2 regions of the Longispora urticae genome follow, and region 1 is predicted to be linked to the other one. Evidence: riboswitches for the same ligand, from Rfam matches in the RefSeq annotation. Region 1 holds a riboswitch; the other holds the start of a gene.
What was found. Region 1 has a riboswitch for S-adenosylmethionine ahead of thrC (threonine synthase). Riboswitches for the same ligand answer to the same signal wherever they lie in the genome.
Positions count from the first base shown of each region.

Region 1 (7,499 bases):
ACCTTGGCGTGCAGGGCGCGGCCGACGCCCCGGCGGCGGTGCTCGGGGAGCACCCAGAGGTCGACGCCCAGCAGGGTGAGGTTGTCCCGGGTCGGCCAGTCGAGGACGAGGCCGCCGACGATCCGGCCGTCCTCGACCGCGATCCAGTGTTCGTAGCCGGCGCCCGGCCACGGGTCGTCCACGGCGTCGACCCACTGTTCGCGGCACCGGGGCGGCATGTCCGGATTCTCGGCGTGCCAGGCGGTGTTCATGGCGGCGTAGCGTTCCTCGACCCGGGCCAGGTCCGAGGTGTCCAGCTCGATGATGTCCATGGGTCCACCTTGACCGCCGCACGGTCCCCCCGCGACCGATTAACCCTGGACAAAAAGGAGCCGCCCCCGAGTCCTCGGGGGCGGCTCACACGTTGGTCGGGAGAACGCTCGCTTGAGCAGCACCGCCAAATTGCGGCACCGCTGCACCGATCGAGATCGGAGCACATCATCGAAACAGGTTTCGACGGTGGTTACGGCGTCCTCCCGCAGAGAAAATACTCTTCCTCTACTACCCCGTCGTCAAGCAGCCAAGTTATAGTTATCGATCGTTAAGCTCACCGTGAGTGGCGACTCGCCCGGGGACACCGGACGACTCGCCAACCCACCAGCACACATTACGCAGTGCCTTGACTACGCTATGTAGTTTGTGTGACCTAAGTCACAACAACCCAGCCTCACGGGCGGCGCGCAAAGAAGGCTTCACCTGGTGCGTCGGGCCTACGCGATCGGCCACGGCGTCCAAAGTCTTCAGTCCCTCGCCCGTGTTGTACACAACTGTCTCAGCCGACGGGTCGAGCTTGCCACTCTCAAGAAGCTTTTTGAGGACCGCGACCGTGACGCCCCCGGCGGTTTCCGCGAACACGCCGGTCGTGCGGGCCAGCAGCTGGATCCCGTCGCGGATCTCGTCGTCGGTCACCGAGTCCATCCAGCCCCCGGTCCGGCGCACCGACTCCAGGGCGAACGGCCCCGCCGCCGGGTCACCGATGTTCAGGGACTTCGCGATGCCGGTCGGCTTCACCGGGGTGATCTGGTCCTTCTCGTCGCGCAGCGCGGTGGCGATCGGGTCGCAGCCCTTCGACTGGGCGCCGAAGACCTTCCAACCACTCTCGGGTACGAGGCCGATCTCGACCAGTTCCTCGAACGCCTTGTCGATCTTCGTCAGCAGCTCGCCGGACGCCATCGGCACGACCACCTGGGCCGGGAGCCGCCAGCCGAGCTGCTCGGCGACCTCGTAGCCGAGGGTCTTGGAGCCCTCCGCGTAGTACGGCCGGACGTTGACGTTCACGAACGCCGTGTCCTCGAACTCGTCCGTCTCGGTGAGCTCGCCGCAGAGCCGGTTCACGTCGTCGTAGGAGCCCTCGATGGCGACGAGCTCGCCCCCGTAGACCGCCGTGGTGATGATCTTGCCCTGTTCGAGGTCGGACGGGATGAACACGATGCTCGGCACCCCGGCGCGGGCCGAGTGCGCCGCCACCGAGTTCGCCAGGTTGCCCGTCGACGCGCACGCGAACCGGGTGAAGCCCAGCTCCTTCGCCGCCGTCAGCGCCACCGACACCACCCGGTCCTTGAACGAGTGCGTCGGGTTCGCCGAGTCGTCCTTCACCCACAGCGTGCCGGTCATGCCCAGCTCGGCCGCCAGCGCGTCCGCCCTGATCAGGGGGGTCAGACCGGGGTCGAGGGTCACCCGGGAGGCGGGGTCCTGGCCGGCGGGGAGGAGCGGCGCGTACCGCCAGATGTTCTGCGGGCCCGCCTCGATCTGCTCGCGGGTGACCTTGTTCAACGCCGCCTGGTCGTAGCCGACCTCAAGAGGGCCGAAGCACTCGAAACAGGCGTGCTGAGCGATCAGCGGGTACTCCTGGCCGCAGGCTCGGCACACGAGACATCGAGCGGGTGAGTTGGTTGCGGACAGCGCCATGCGCGGATTCCTTCCCATCTTTCCCGGATTCGATCTTCGATCCGGGCCGGATTTGGCACCTAACCCACATGTGTGGCGGTTGCCGGAGCGTCAACGGGCCGTTCCCTCGGCTCCTCTGGATGAGGTATTCAGTTGTGCCCAGCATTCTATGGGCTTTTTCCACCACCCGACACGTGAGCCGCACCACGCTCGTTGAACCTTCCGATCGGGGACAAGGAGGTCCGAAATGGCAGTAGGGCACAGCCCAATGGTGCGTCGGAGCAGGCTGGGCGCTGAGTTACGCAAGCTCCGCCGGGACAAGCAGCTGACCATCGCGAACGTGGCCGCACTCGTCGGCTGGCAGGCCTCGGAGCTCAGCAGGCTGGAAAACGGCAAGCTCCGACCGGACCTGTCGGTTGTTATGGACATTCTGGACGCGTTGGAGGTGATCGGCGGGCAGCGCGAGATCCTGATCTCCATGGCCCGCGACGCCAACCAGCGCGGTTGGTGGAAGGCGATGGTGGGGCCGATGTTCGAGCGGTACCGCCAGATCGCCGAGATCGAAGCGGGCGCCACGGACATCAGGCAGATCACTCTGCTGTACGTGCCCGGGCTCCTCCAGACGGAGGACTACGCCCGGTCGCGCCTGTCGCACTACCCAAGCTTTTCCGAGCCTGGAGCGCTGAACACAGCTATCCACGGTCGGCTAACGCGTCAGAAGCTCCTCGACAACGAGGAGACGCGGTATTCGGTGATCATGGATGAGGGAGTCCTTCATCGCCGAACCTGCCCACCGGCGATCATGGTCGAGCAGTTTCGACACTTGGTCAAGATAGGGCAACGGTCGAACATCGTGATCCGAGTTCTACCGTTCAACTCCGAGATCTACGAGCGAACCTCGATGGCTTCGGGCTTCACACTATTCCGGTATGCGAGTCCGGATGACCCGCAGGTCACCTTTGTCGAGACCAGCTCCGTGGACCTGATCCTCAGCGACTCCGAGGATCTGGCCCGCTACGAGGCGATGCACCAGGAGATCTCCTCGCACGCGCTGAGCGCTGAGGACTCAAGGACTCTCCTCGAAGAGGCGACTGAGCGATTCACCGTGATGGACCAGCATGGCTGAGCCGCTGTTCGTCGACTGGCGCAAGTCCCGTCGATCAGGAGATGCACAAGCGTGCGTCGAAGTTGCGTCGAATGTCGAGCATCACCTGCTCGGCGTTCGTGACACGAAAGCCCGCTCCGCTGGCACGCTCGTCTTCAGCGGCTTGGACTGGCAAGCATTCGTTGCCGGGGTCAAGGCTGGCTCCTTCGTGCGCTGACAGGCTCTACATGCACAACGACTGTGTGGCCCTGGGGAACCTCCCGGGGCCACACATATTTATTCCGTGACTCGAATATCGGGGCTTCGAGCTATGGGCATGGTGCAATCTGGAGCTACCGTCGAGGGATGTCGAAATCGGCTGATCTGTTCCGGCGGCGCCAGGAGCTAGGGGTCGCCCTCCGCGAGCTTCGTGAATCCGCAGGTCTGAGTGGTTCCAGGCTCGCGGCCAGGCTGGGCGTAAGCCAGTCGAAGGTGTCGAAGATCGAGACCGGCCTCAGTAGACCTTCCGTCGAGGAGGTCGAAAATATGCTGAACGCTCTGGAGGCGAGCACAGAGGTTCGGCGAAAGATCCTCAAACTCGCGCAGGTCAGTCCCTTGAGCTTCACGCACATGAGCGCCATGCGTCAGGTCGGCTTGGATCGCAATCAGCAAAACGTGGGAGCACGGGAGCGGGCGGCTCTGGAATACAGGAACTACTCTCCGACCTTCATCTCCGGCTTGTTGCAGACTCCTGAGTTCATCCGCTCACTGTTCGTCAAGCCGCTCTTTGTTGGAAGCGTCAACGCGCAACGAATGATCACAGCACGCGTCGATAGGCAGCGAATTCTCTACGAACCAGGGCGACACTTCCGCTTCCTGTTTTCGGAGGCGGCTTTGCGCAGCCGACTCTGTTCCGGTCCCGTGATGGCCATGCAGATGGACCACATCGCGTCCATGTCTCGACTCGATAGTGTGGACATCAGCGTGCTCCCGTGGACCACTCGAATCCCTCAGGCAACCCTCCACCACTTCACGATCTATGACGAGCGGCTGGTTGTTGTCGAGAACATGCACGGCGACCTGAAGGTTCGCGATCACAAGGACATCGTCATGTATGCGGAGCTATTCGAGTCGCTGCATGGGGTGGCGCAACACGGGGACGCCGCGAGGGAGTTTCTGCGGGAAGTGGCTGACGAGCATCGGGGGCTGCCGGACTAACCGATGCGCGCCGGGTCGGGGCCCACCGTAACCATCTAATGATTTTATGCCTTGACCCGCATGAATTCGGTCCTCCGTCGGGGCACGGTCCTAGCGTTTTGGGCAGCCGGGGCGGTCCCTTCCCCCTGATCGCCCCGGCCGACCCCGAAGGGAGAAGCCATGGCCACCACGGCGACCGCGCTCGGCACTCTGGACACCGTCTCCAACGGCCCCCGCGACGCGATCCTCGGACTCGCGCTCGACGGGATCGTGCACTGGATGACCCCGGGTGAGGGGTACCGGCTGCACCACGACGGCCTCGACTGGCGGGTGACCGGCGGGCGGTTCCACGGGGCGGTGCTGACCCGGGCCGGGCAGCCCGTGTTCCGGCTGCCGACCCAGCACGGGGACGAGCCGCTCAGCGTCCAGCACGCCTACACGGCGCAGCTCGGCCCCGACGGGCAGTGGGAACTGTGGCGGCTCAACTGGTGAGGAGTTTGGGCAGGTCCTCGATCCAGGCGAGGACCATCCGCTCGTAGCGGATGCCGTATTCGCAGGTCACCAGGCGGTAGGTCTCCCCCGCCTCCAGCATCGCGATCCGCTCGGCCTCCAGTTGGGCGAGCCGGGCCTCGTGCGCCCCGCGGTGGCCGCCGAGCAGGACCTCCAGCTCGTCGGTGCCGAAGTGCTCGCCGAAGCCGATCCGGAGCAGCAGCTCCTCGCGGGGCTGCTGGACCTGCGGCACCCCGACCAGCCAGGTGGCGAACGCCTCGCGCCCCGCGTCGGTCAGGTGGTACGGCACGCTGCCCCGGGGGCCCGTGTCGCCCGCCCCGACCAGGCCGCGGCCGGCGAGCAGTGGCAGTTCCCGGAAGATCTGGCTGCGGGTGATACCCCAGAAGGGGCTGATATCGGACTCGGCCGCCCGGGCCAGCTCGCCGGCCGTGGCCGATCTCAGACGGTGCAGCAGACCGAGAGTCGCGGCGGAGGTGGCGTTCAGGTCGCGCGGCTGCCTCATGGAACAGAATTGTCCGCTGAAATGACGAACTTCGGTGTCTAAAAAGGGTTAGCTGTCAGTTAAGACGTGTCGTGTCGTGGGGAAATCCGTGCTTTGAGCCCGAATTGGCTGGGTCCACAGTTGACGGATGAGTGAGCAAGATCCACAGTGGAAAGTGTCGTACCCCGCTGGCACAATTCTGGCATGCGGGACGTGAGCGGGAGACGGTTCGGGGGCGCGATCCTGGCGTTGGCCCTCGTCAGTGTGCTGTCCGGGGTGGCCGCGATCGGGCTGGCCGCCGTCTCGGTCGCCAGTGTCGGCTTCGGGCCCGAGCGGTGCTGCCCGGCCGGCGGGCCACCGACCCAGCCGAGCCCCGCGCCCCGGCCGAGCGCCTCTCCCGGGCCGACCCGGGTCGTCGGGCTGCCGGCCTGCATCATCGGCTCGTGGCGGGTGGTGTCCGAGACCTCCATGGTGAAGTACTACTCGAATGCCGACCCCTTCGCGGCCAGCTCCAGCCCCGGCAAGTCGTATGAGTTCCGCGCCGACGGCACCGGCACCGAGAAGTGGGACAACGTGACCTACACCGCCAACAGTGGCGGCTCCACCCTCCGCCTCCAGTCCAACGGGACGGCGGAGTTCACCTGGACGGCGACGGGGGACACGGTGACGTATCTGGCGCGGACCAGCGTGAATCTCAAGCACCACTGGTCGGTGCCCGAGGGGGAGTCCGACGCGACCAGCTCACCGAACCTCTCACTGAACGAGACCGACCGGTACAAGTGCGGGGCCACCGGGTTCGAGGAGAGCAACGACACGGGCTACCGCTCGGTGTGGGCGCGCACCGCCGGCTACGGGTTCTACGGATGAGGCGCGGCACGGGTCACCTCACAGAGGTGGGCGGCCAGATGGGGCGCGCGGTCTCCCGGCTCGGGCTTGCCGCCCTGTTGGGGCTGGTCGTGCTCGGGATCGGCGCACCGGCCGGGGCTGCGCCGCCCAGTGCCGAGGAGCGGGCCGCCGCCATTGCCCGGCCGGCCATTGTGATCGTGGAGATCCGGTGGCAGGCGTGGGTGCGGGACACGAAGACCGGGGAGGTGTTCGGCGGCAAGGAAGGCTACCGGATCGTCAGCTCCTGCACCGGGTTCGGGGTGCACGCCGACGGCCTGCTCGTCACCGCCGGGCACTGCGTGGACCCGGGGCCGGAGGGCATCGGCCGGGCCCTGTTCGGGATCGTCGCCCAGGAGCTGGCCACCGTCGGCCGGATCGGCGACACCGCCAGGGCCGTGGCCGCGCTGGCCGACCGCGCCGTCGCCGAGGGCCCCGAGAAGGACAGCCCCGTCAGCCGCGAGGTCGTCGTGCACCGGGGCGTCCGGGTCGCCGACCGGACCGTGGACGACCCGCTGCCCGCCGAGGTCGTGCACATCCTGCCGCACAGCCGCGGCGACGTCGCCATCCTCAAGGTCGAACGGGGCCGCCTCCCCGCCCTGGAGATCATCGACGGCAGCGACCTGCCCGTCGGTACCCCGATCCTCGCCATCGGCTTTCCCGGCTCCGCCGACCGGATCAGCGACCCCACCCTCGAACCGAGCGCCAAGGACGGCCGGATCAGCAACCGCCGCACCATCGCCGGCGTCCCCTTCTACGAGGTCAGCGCCGCCTCCACCGGGGGCATGAGCGGCGGGCCCGTGGTGGACCAGTCCGGTCGGGTGATCGGCATCGTGAGTTCCGCGCCGGCCGGCGAACCGCAGGCGTTCAACTTCATGGCCGCGTCCTCGCTGGTCGCGGGGGTGCTGCGCGGCAAGGAGATCCCCAACGGGCTGGGGCCAGTGGACCGCAATTACCGGTCCGGGCTCAAGCAGTACTACGCCGGCCACCACAAGGCCGCCATCGAGTACTTCGACGCGGTCCTCAAAGCCTCCCCCAGTCACCAGCAGGCGTGGGAGTACCGGAGGTTGGCCGGGCAGACGCCGGGGAGTTCGGCCGTGCCGAGTCTGGTGATCGCGTTGTGCGCGCTGGTCGCGGTGGGGACCGGGGTGGTGGCGGTGTTCCTGTTCATGCTGCGGCGGACCGCTGCCGCTGGGGGCGTCGGGGCCGGGCCCGGGGCTCCGATCGGGCCGGTGTCCGGGCCAGGCTTCGGGCCGGCGGTAGCGCCGGTGTCCGGGCCGGGGATCGTGCCGGTGTCCGGCCCCGGATACGGGCCACTGCCCCGGCCGGTGGCTGAGCCGTGGGCCGGGGCAGAGGGCCGGTTAGCTCACCACGTCCTTGCGGAGGAAGCGCCACCAGCCCAGCGCCACGAAGATCGTG
Region 1 is NZ_JAQZSH010000022.1:142,415-149,913, reverse strand. Features, by position in the region: gene PT931_RS13295 (GNAT family N-acetyltransferase) at 1-311, opposite strand, end outside; gene thrC (threonine synthase) at 691-1,947, opposite strand; SAM riboswitch class I at 1,959-2,073, opposite strand; gene PT931_RS13285 (helix-turn-helix domain-containing protein) at 2,174-3,052, shown strand; gene PT931_RS13280 (DUF397 domain-containing protein) at 3,045-3,248, shown strand; gene PT931_RS13275 (helix-turn-helix domain-containing protein) at 3,377-4,228, shown strand; gene PT931_RS13270 (hypothetical protein) at 4,388-4,699, shown strand; gene PT931_RS13265 (hypothetical protein) at 4,689-5,219, opposite strand; gene PT931_RS13260 (lipocalin family protein) at 5,403-6,065, shown strand; partial or broken gene PT931_RS13255 (trypsin-like peptidase domain-containing protein) at 6,062-6,916, shown strand; gene PT931_RS13250 (ABC transporter permease) at 7,442-7,499, opposite strand, start outside.

Region 2 (7,499 bases), on a different contig from region 1:
TGTCGGCGATCATCATCCCGATCATCGTGGCCATGCTGCTGTCCGCCCTGCTCACGCCGCTGGTCGGCTGGTTGCGGAAGGCCCGGCTGCCCGGGTCGCTGGCGACGGCCATCGCGCTGATCGCGGGGATCGCAGCGATCGCCGGGGTGCTGACGGCCGTGATCCGGCAGTTCGTGACCGGCTTCCCGCTGCTGTCGAAGAAGGCCGCCGAGGGCATCGAGCAGATCCAGGAGTACCTGAAGACCGGCCCGCTGCACATGACCGACCACCAGCTGAACCAGATGCTGGACACGGTCAAGACGTGGCTGGTCGGCAACAAGGACACCCTGACGGAGAACGCGGTCTCCACGTTCGTCACGACGGCGCACGTCCTGACCGGGATGCTGCTGGTGCTCTTCGTCACGTTCTTCTTCCTGCGCGACGGCCAGCGGATCTGGACGTTCCTGGTGAGCCTCTTCCCGATCCGGGCGCGGGAGTCGCTGGGCGGCGCGGGCCAGGCGGCCTGGCGCACCCTGGTGGCGTACGTGCGGGCGACCGTGCTGGTGGCGTTCATCGACGGGCTCGGCATCGGGATGGCCGTGTGGCTGCTGGGTGTGCCGCAGTTCGCGTTGCCGCTCGGTGCGCTGGTGTTCCTGGGCGCCTTCATCCCGATCATCGGGGCGACGCTGACGGGCGCGGTGGCGGTACTCGTCGCGTTCGTGATCAAGGGCCCGTTCACGGCGTTGCTGGTGTTCATCGCGGTGATCGCCGTGCAGCAGCTGGAGGGCCACATCCTGCAGCCGTTGATCATGGGTCGGGCGGTGGCGATCCACCCGCTGGCCGTGATCGTGGCGATCGGCGCGGGTCTGGTGCTCGCCGGGATCGTGGGCGCGCTGGTGGCGGTGCCGCTGGTGGCGACCCTGAACACGGGTATCAGGTACATAGTGGGGCGAAATATCGTGCTCACGGAGGCCGAAGAAGACACCAGTTAATCCGGGCGGAATCTGTCCGGATTCAGTTCTACGCTGATCCACATGACAAACTTCGTACTGGTCCCCGGTTACTGGCTCGGCGCTGCGGCATGGCAGGACGTCACGGACGCACTCCGCGCCGAGGGGCACGACGTGCACCCGGTGACGCTCACCGGCATGGCGGAGCGGGCGTCCGAGGCGGGCCCCGACACGGATCTCGACACCCACATCGCGGACATCGTCCGGGTGATCGAGGACAACGACCTGACCGACGTCGTGCTCGTCGCGCACAGCTACGGCGGCTCGCCCGCCACCGGCGTGGCCGACCGGATCCCGGACCGGCTGGCCCGAGTGGTCTTCGTGGACAGCGGCCCGCTGCCCGACGGCGTGGCCCAGGGCGACATGGGCGGCCCCGAGGGCCGGGCGTACCTGGAGAGCCTGGCCGTGGACGGCTGGCGGATGCCGCTGCCGAGCTGGGACGACGTGGCGAACACGATGCAGGCCAGCCTGGAGGGCCTGGACGACGCGGCGCTGGCCCGGTTCCGGGCGATGGCGGCCGACCAGCCGCTGGGCACGGCCACCCAGGCGATCCGACTCACCGGGCCGGGGATCGGCGACCTGCCGTGCGACCTGGTGGCGTGCTCGTTCCCGCTGCCGGTCGTGCGGGAGATGATCGCGGCGGGGCACCCGTTCTTCGCGGCGCTGGGCGGGCCGCAGTGGCGGCTGTTCGAGCTGCCCACGGGCCACTGGCCGATGTTCAGCCGCCCGAAGGACCTGGCGGCACTGCTCATCGAGATCACGAGCTAATTCGACGGTTACGCCACGTTTCTGTGCCGTAGGCATCGGCACTTCCGTGGCGAGGCCCCGGCGGGGCGGGCGCTACCGGCGCGCGTCCCCGCCGAGCCGGGCCGCCAGCTCGATCACGGCCGTCCGCAGCTCGTCCGGGGTCCGGATCACGAAGCCCCACCCGAGCCCGGCGAGCATCACGGCCATCCCGTCCAGCCGCTCGGCCCGGGTCGTGAACAGCACCCCGTCGGGCGTCTCCTCCAGCGTGCCGAGCGTTGGTCCGATCCGGCGCCGGGCGCTGTCCAGGTCCGTCTCCAGCACCACCTCGACCTCGTGCCGGTACGGGACGCCGGCCAGGGACGCGGTCACGTGCGCGACGGGGTCGAAGTCATCCGGAGCGGCGAAGGACTGGGCTGCCAGGCGGGCCGAGACCACCCGGTCGATCCGGAACGTGCGCACCTCGGAGCGGCGGTGGTCGAAGCCGGCCACGTACCAGCGGCCGGAGTGGAAGACCATGCCGTACGGGTCCAGCTCGCGGTCGGTCTCCTCGCCCCGCCAGGACACGTACCGCAGCAGGACCCGGCGGTGCTCCCTGGCCCCGGACGCCACGGTCAGCAGCACCGTCGCGTCCGGCGGGGCGCCCGCCGACGCCGGCAGCGTGAACGCGAGCGTGTCGGCGACCGCCCGGGTCCGGTCCCGCAACGCGACGGGCAGCACCCGCTGCACCTTGCCCAGCGCGGACTCCGCGTCGCCCACGGCGAGCCCCAACTGCCGGCTGGCGATCAGCCCGACGACCACGGCGGTGGCCTCCGCGTCGGTGAACATCAGCGGCGGCAGCTTGTAGCCGGGGCGCAGCCGGTAGCCGCCGTACCGGCCGCGGGCCGCCTCGACGGGGATGCCGAGGTCGCGCAGCTGGTCGGCGTACCGGCGGATGGTTCTGGGGTCGACCTCCAGCCGGGCCGCGAGCGCCGTGCCGCCCAGCCCCGGCTGACCCTGGAGGAGTTCGAGGAACGCCAGGACCTGGGAGGCGGACATCAGCCCCGGTAGCCGTAGGGGTAGGGCTGGTAGCCGTACATCGGCGGCGGCGGGGGTGGCGGGGGCGCGACCGGGATCGGCACGACCGGGCTGGACGACGGGAGCACCTTGCGGACGGACCGGTCCGGGAACACCAGGTGGTACGCCGTGCCGTCCCAGTGCCCACGCGGGGTGACCGGGTCGCGGTTGGTGAACACGTTGCGGTACGCGGCGAGGTCGTGCAGCAGCCGCAGCTCCTCGACCGGGAAGTCCGGACCGGCCAGCCCGCGCTCGGCCCCGTCGCGGAGCAGCGCCAGCTTGGTGGCCGTGTCCTGGTAGCCGCGCATGGCGCGCGCGCCGTCGGGGCCGGCGACCCGGCGGGCCCAGTACCGCGCGGTCAGCCGCCGCCCGACCGTGATCAGCGACGCCACCTCCGGCGGGGTCATCCACGCGGCCCGCACGTACGCGGGCAGCACCCGGCCGGCGATCCGGCCGTCCTGCGCGCGGGTCCACAGCGCGAACCCGACGACGCCGAAGAAGATCGGGACCATCAGGCCGAAGTACCCGTAGAGGAAGATCAGTTGGTTGTGGGAGCTGAGCGTGGCCATCAGGTTCCACGTGCCGTGCAGCATCATCGCGAGCATCAGGCCGCAGGCCGGCAGGAGCACCCGGGTGACCTTGCTGGAGCTGCGCGCGGCGTAGCCCACCGCGATGCCCGTCATCGACGTGAACAGCGGGTGCGCGAAGCCGGACATGACCACCCGGACCACGAACAGCAGCACGACGCTCATCACACCGGTGGAGGCGAGGCCGGTCTCGGCGGAGGTCCGCACGTAGATGCCGCCCATGTAGAGGATGTTCTCCATCATGGCGAAGCCGACCGCCGACAGTCCGAAGTAGACGATTCCGTCGGTGGGGCCGGAGAAGGACCGCTTCACGAAGATGTACAGGATCAGCGGGCCGACCGCCTTCGTCAGCTCCTCGATGAACGGCGCGACGAGGGTCGCCACGTGGCTCTGCGACACCCCGAGGGCCGGCAGCACCAGGTCGGACATCGCCGAGTTGACGATCAGCGAGAGCGTGGTGGCCACGCACGCGCCCCACGCGAAGCAGAAGGCGAGGCGCTTCCACGGCTCCGGCTCGTACCGGTCCAGCCAGAGGAACGCCGAGACCAGCAGCGGAACGGGCAGGATGGCGCCGGCCAGCCCGACGAGCGTGGGGCCGACCCCGTAGGCGAAGCCCACGAAGAGCAGCATCGCGATGCCGCCGATCGCGATCACCACCACCGCGATGATCATGACGATCAGCCGCTTCCAGTCGAAGCGCTTCGGCGGCGCGGGCGGGGGACCGTAGTCCACGTCACTCCATGCGGGCTCTGCCATGCCGCCAGCTTATGCGGTAACCTCCTGACAGGTCATGAGCGCCAGCGACAAGCCCCGGCTCGCTGGCCGGCAACCCTCCACCGCGGTGGGGTGCCCCGGGTGAGGACCAGGTCCAGCATTCGTTCGTGCTGGTCAAGCGCGGACCCCGGCACAGACCCCGAGGTCCCTGAGACCTCGGAGGCACCTCCATGCCCACCCTCACCGCCACCCGCGCCGATCTGTCCGTTCTCGGCGCCGACGTCGAGGTCAAGCTCGCCGACGGCACGCACGTGCCCTACGCCAACTTCGACTACGCCGCCACCGCGCCCTGCTCCTCGGCGGCCGCCCGGGCGGTCAACGAGATCCTCCCGCACTACGCGAGCGTGCACCGGGGCGCCGGCCAGCTCTCCCAGCTGTGTACGAAGCGGTACGAGGAGGCGCGGGAGACGCTCCGCGAGTTCGTCGGCTGCCGGTCCGACGACAACCTGATCTTCACCCGGAACACCACCGACGCGCTGAACCTGCTCGCGCACGCGGTCCCGGCCGACACCACGGTGCTCGCGTTCGCCGCCGAGCACCACGCGAACCTGCTGCCCTGGAAGCGCACCGTCCGGCTGCCCGCGCCGTCCTCGCCCGCCGGGGCCGTGACCGCCGTGCACGCGGCGCTGCGCGAACTGCGCCGGACCGACAAGGACAGCCCGCTGCTGCTGACCGTCACCGGCGCGTCCAACGTGACCGGGGAGCTGTGGCCGATCCGGGAACTCGCCGCCGCCGCGCACCTGTACGGGGCCCGGATCTGCGTCGACGCCGCCCAGCTCGCCCCGCACCGGACCGTGGACATCTCCGAACTGGGCGTCGACTACCTGGTGCTCAGCGGCCACAAGCTCTACGCGCCGTTCGGTGCCGGGGTGCTCGCCGGCCGGGCCGACTGGCTGGACGCGGCGGAGCCGTACCTGGCCGGCGGCGGCGCGTCCGCGCACGTCGGGGACGCCACCCACGACATCCGGTGGGCGGCCGGCGCGGCCCGGCACGAGGCCGGCACCCCGAACCTGCTGGGCGCGGTGTCCCTCGCGGCCGTGTGCACGGAGCTCTCCCGGGCCGACCGGGCCGAGGTCGAGGCCGAGGAGGAGGCGCTGACCCTCCGGCTGCGGACCGGCCTGGCCGCGATCGAGGGCGTGCACGACCTGAGCCTGTTCGGCCCGGACCACCCCCGGATCGGGGTGGTCGCGTTCGTGGTCGACGGTGTGCCGTCGTCGGAGGTGGCGACCCGGCTGGCCACCGAGTTCGGAATCGGCGTGCGCGACGGACTGTTCTGCGCGCACCCACTGACCCGCCGACTGCTGGGCGCCCGGGCGGGGCGCTCAGCAGTCGGCGCCTGTACCAGCCAGCGCGTCGTGGACGGCAGTGTCCCCGACGTGACCGCGCGACGGCCACAGGCCGATTGTGCCGCGGACCGGAGCGCGCCAGACGTCACGGCCGTGCGGGCCAGCCTGGGCCTGGGCAGCACCATCGAGCAGGTGGACAGGTTGATCAGCGCGGTACGGTCGATCGCGTGACTGATATGACCTACCGCCCACTGGGCGACTCCGGCCTGATGGTCTCCGTCGTGGGCCTCGGCTGCAACAACTTCGGGCGCCCCGGTTCCGTGACCGAGGGCGTCGAGGGCACCCGCGCGGTGATCGACTCCGCGATCGACGCGGGCATCACCCTCTTCGACACCGCGGACATCTACGGCACCCCCGGCCGCTCCGAGTCCCTGATGGGCGAGGTGCTCGGCAACCGGCGGGACCGGATCGTGCTGGCCACCAAGTTCGGCATGGACATGCAGGGCCTCAACGGGCCGGACTGGGGCGCGCGCGGCTCCCGGCGGTACGTGCGGCTCGCGGTCGAGGCCTCGCTGCGCCGGCTGCGCACGGACTGGATCGACCTGTACCAGTACCACGAGCCGGACGGGGTGACCCCGATCGAGGAGACCCTGGCCGCGCTGAACGAGCTCGTGGACGAGGGCAAGGTCCGCTACATCGGCAACTCGAACTTCTCGGGCTGGCAGGTGGCCCAGGCGGAGTACGTGGCACGGGGCTCCAAGGGTGCGCGGTTCATCAGCGCCCAGAACGAGTACTCGCTGCTGCACCGGGCGCCCGAGGCCGAGCTCGTACCCGCGTGCGTGGAGTTCGGGGTCGGCATCCTGCCCTATTTCCCGCTCAAGTCGGGCCTGCTCACGGGCAAGTACACCCGGGACGAGACCCCGACCGCCGGCCGGCTGGCCAACCGCCTGCACGTGCACGCCGGCGCGAACTGGGACCTGATCGACAAGATCGCGACCTTCGCCGCCGAGCGCGGGGTCGGGCTGCTGGACGTCGCGATCGGCGGGCTCGCCGCCCAGCCGGCCGTCTCCTCGGTCATCGCCGGGGCCACCAGCCCCGCCCAGGTCGTCGCGAACGTGGCCGCCGGCGCCTGGACGCCGGCCCCGGAGGAGCTCGAAGCCCTCAACGCCCTGTAAATCCGCTGCTGGTCCGCTCTTTTCCCAGGAGTGGACCAGCGGTGGATGGGGTAGGTTCTAGTTGTGCTGCCGCCGGAGCTAGACATCTCCGTTCGTCACGACACCAGCGAGACGGTCGTGGCGCTCATTGGTGAGATCGATATCAGCACCGTGTCCCAGCTCAGCGCCGCCGTCGAGGCCGCGCTGGTGGAGACGCCCGCCTCCCGCGTGATCCTGGACATGGAGAAGGTCACCTTCTGCGACTCGCAGGGGCTGGGCACGCTGGTGGTGCTCAACCGGGCCGCGGCCCGGGCGCAGCGGGCCATGATCCTGGTCAATGTGGGCGATTTCCTGCACCGGTTGCTGGATGTCACGGGGCTGAAGCAGGCGTTCTACATCCGGGACTGACCGGGAACCGGCCAGCCCCGCGTCAGCGGAAGCCAGGGCCTCAGCCCGAAGGCCGCGCCTGCCCCAGCAACTTCGCCGCCTCATCGGCGTCCCCGCGCTCCAGCAGCACCAACGCCTCATCCACGGCCGCCGCCAAAGACGCGTACTTCGCGGCGGTCGAGGCCTGCTCCATCAGCAGCTTGTTCTTCGACCACAGGTCCACGAACACCGACACCTTCGCCCGCAGCGCCCACGGGTCGAACGGCTTCGTCAGGTAGTCGACGGCCCCGGCCGCGTACCCCCGGAAGGCCAGGTGCGAGTCCCGGTCCACGGCGGTGAGGAAGATGATCGGCACGTACCGGGTGCGTTCGCGCTGCTTGATGTGGCTGGCCGTCTCGAAACCATCCATACCGGGCATCTGCGCGTCGAGCAGGATGACCGCGAAGTCGTCGGTGAGCAGGCGTTTGAGCGCCTCCTCCCCGCTGGACGCGGTCACCGGCTCGACGGCCAGCCCCTGCAGGA
Region 2 is NZ_JAQZSH010000011.1:112,291-119,789, reverse strand. Features, by position in the region: gene PT931_RS05535 (AI-2E family transporter) at 1-971, shown strand, start outside; gene PT931_RS05530 (alpha/beta fold hydrolase) at 1,014-1,757, shown strand; gene PT931_RS05525 (helix-turn-helix transcriptional regulator) at 1,830-2,771, opposite strand; gene PT931_RS05520 (PrsW family intramembrane metalloprotease) at 2,771-4,132, opposite strand; SAM riboswitch class IV at 4,163-4,277, shown strand; gene PT931_RS05515 (aminotransferase class V-fold PLP-dependent enzyme) at 4,321-5,667, shown strand; gene PT931_RS05510 (aldo/keto reductase) at 5,673-6,611, shown strand; gene PT931_RS05505 (STAS domain-containing protein) at 6,675-6,998, shown strand; gene PT931_RS05500 (response regulator) at 7,039-7,499, opposite strand, start outside.
Region 2: linked by a shared signal. The riboswitch ahead of PT931_RS05515 (aminotransferase class V-fold PLP-dependent enzyme) and the one ahead of thrC (threonine synthase) in region 1 are both predicted to bind S-adenosylmethionine.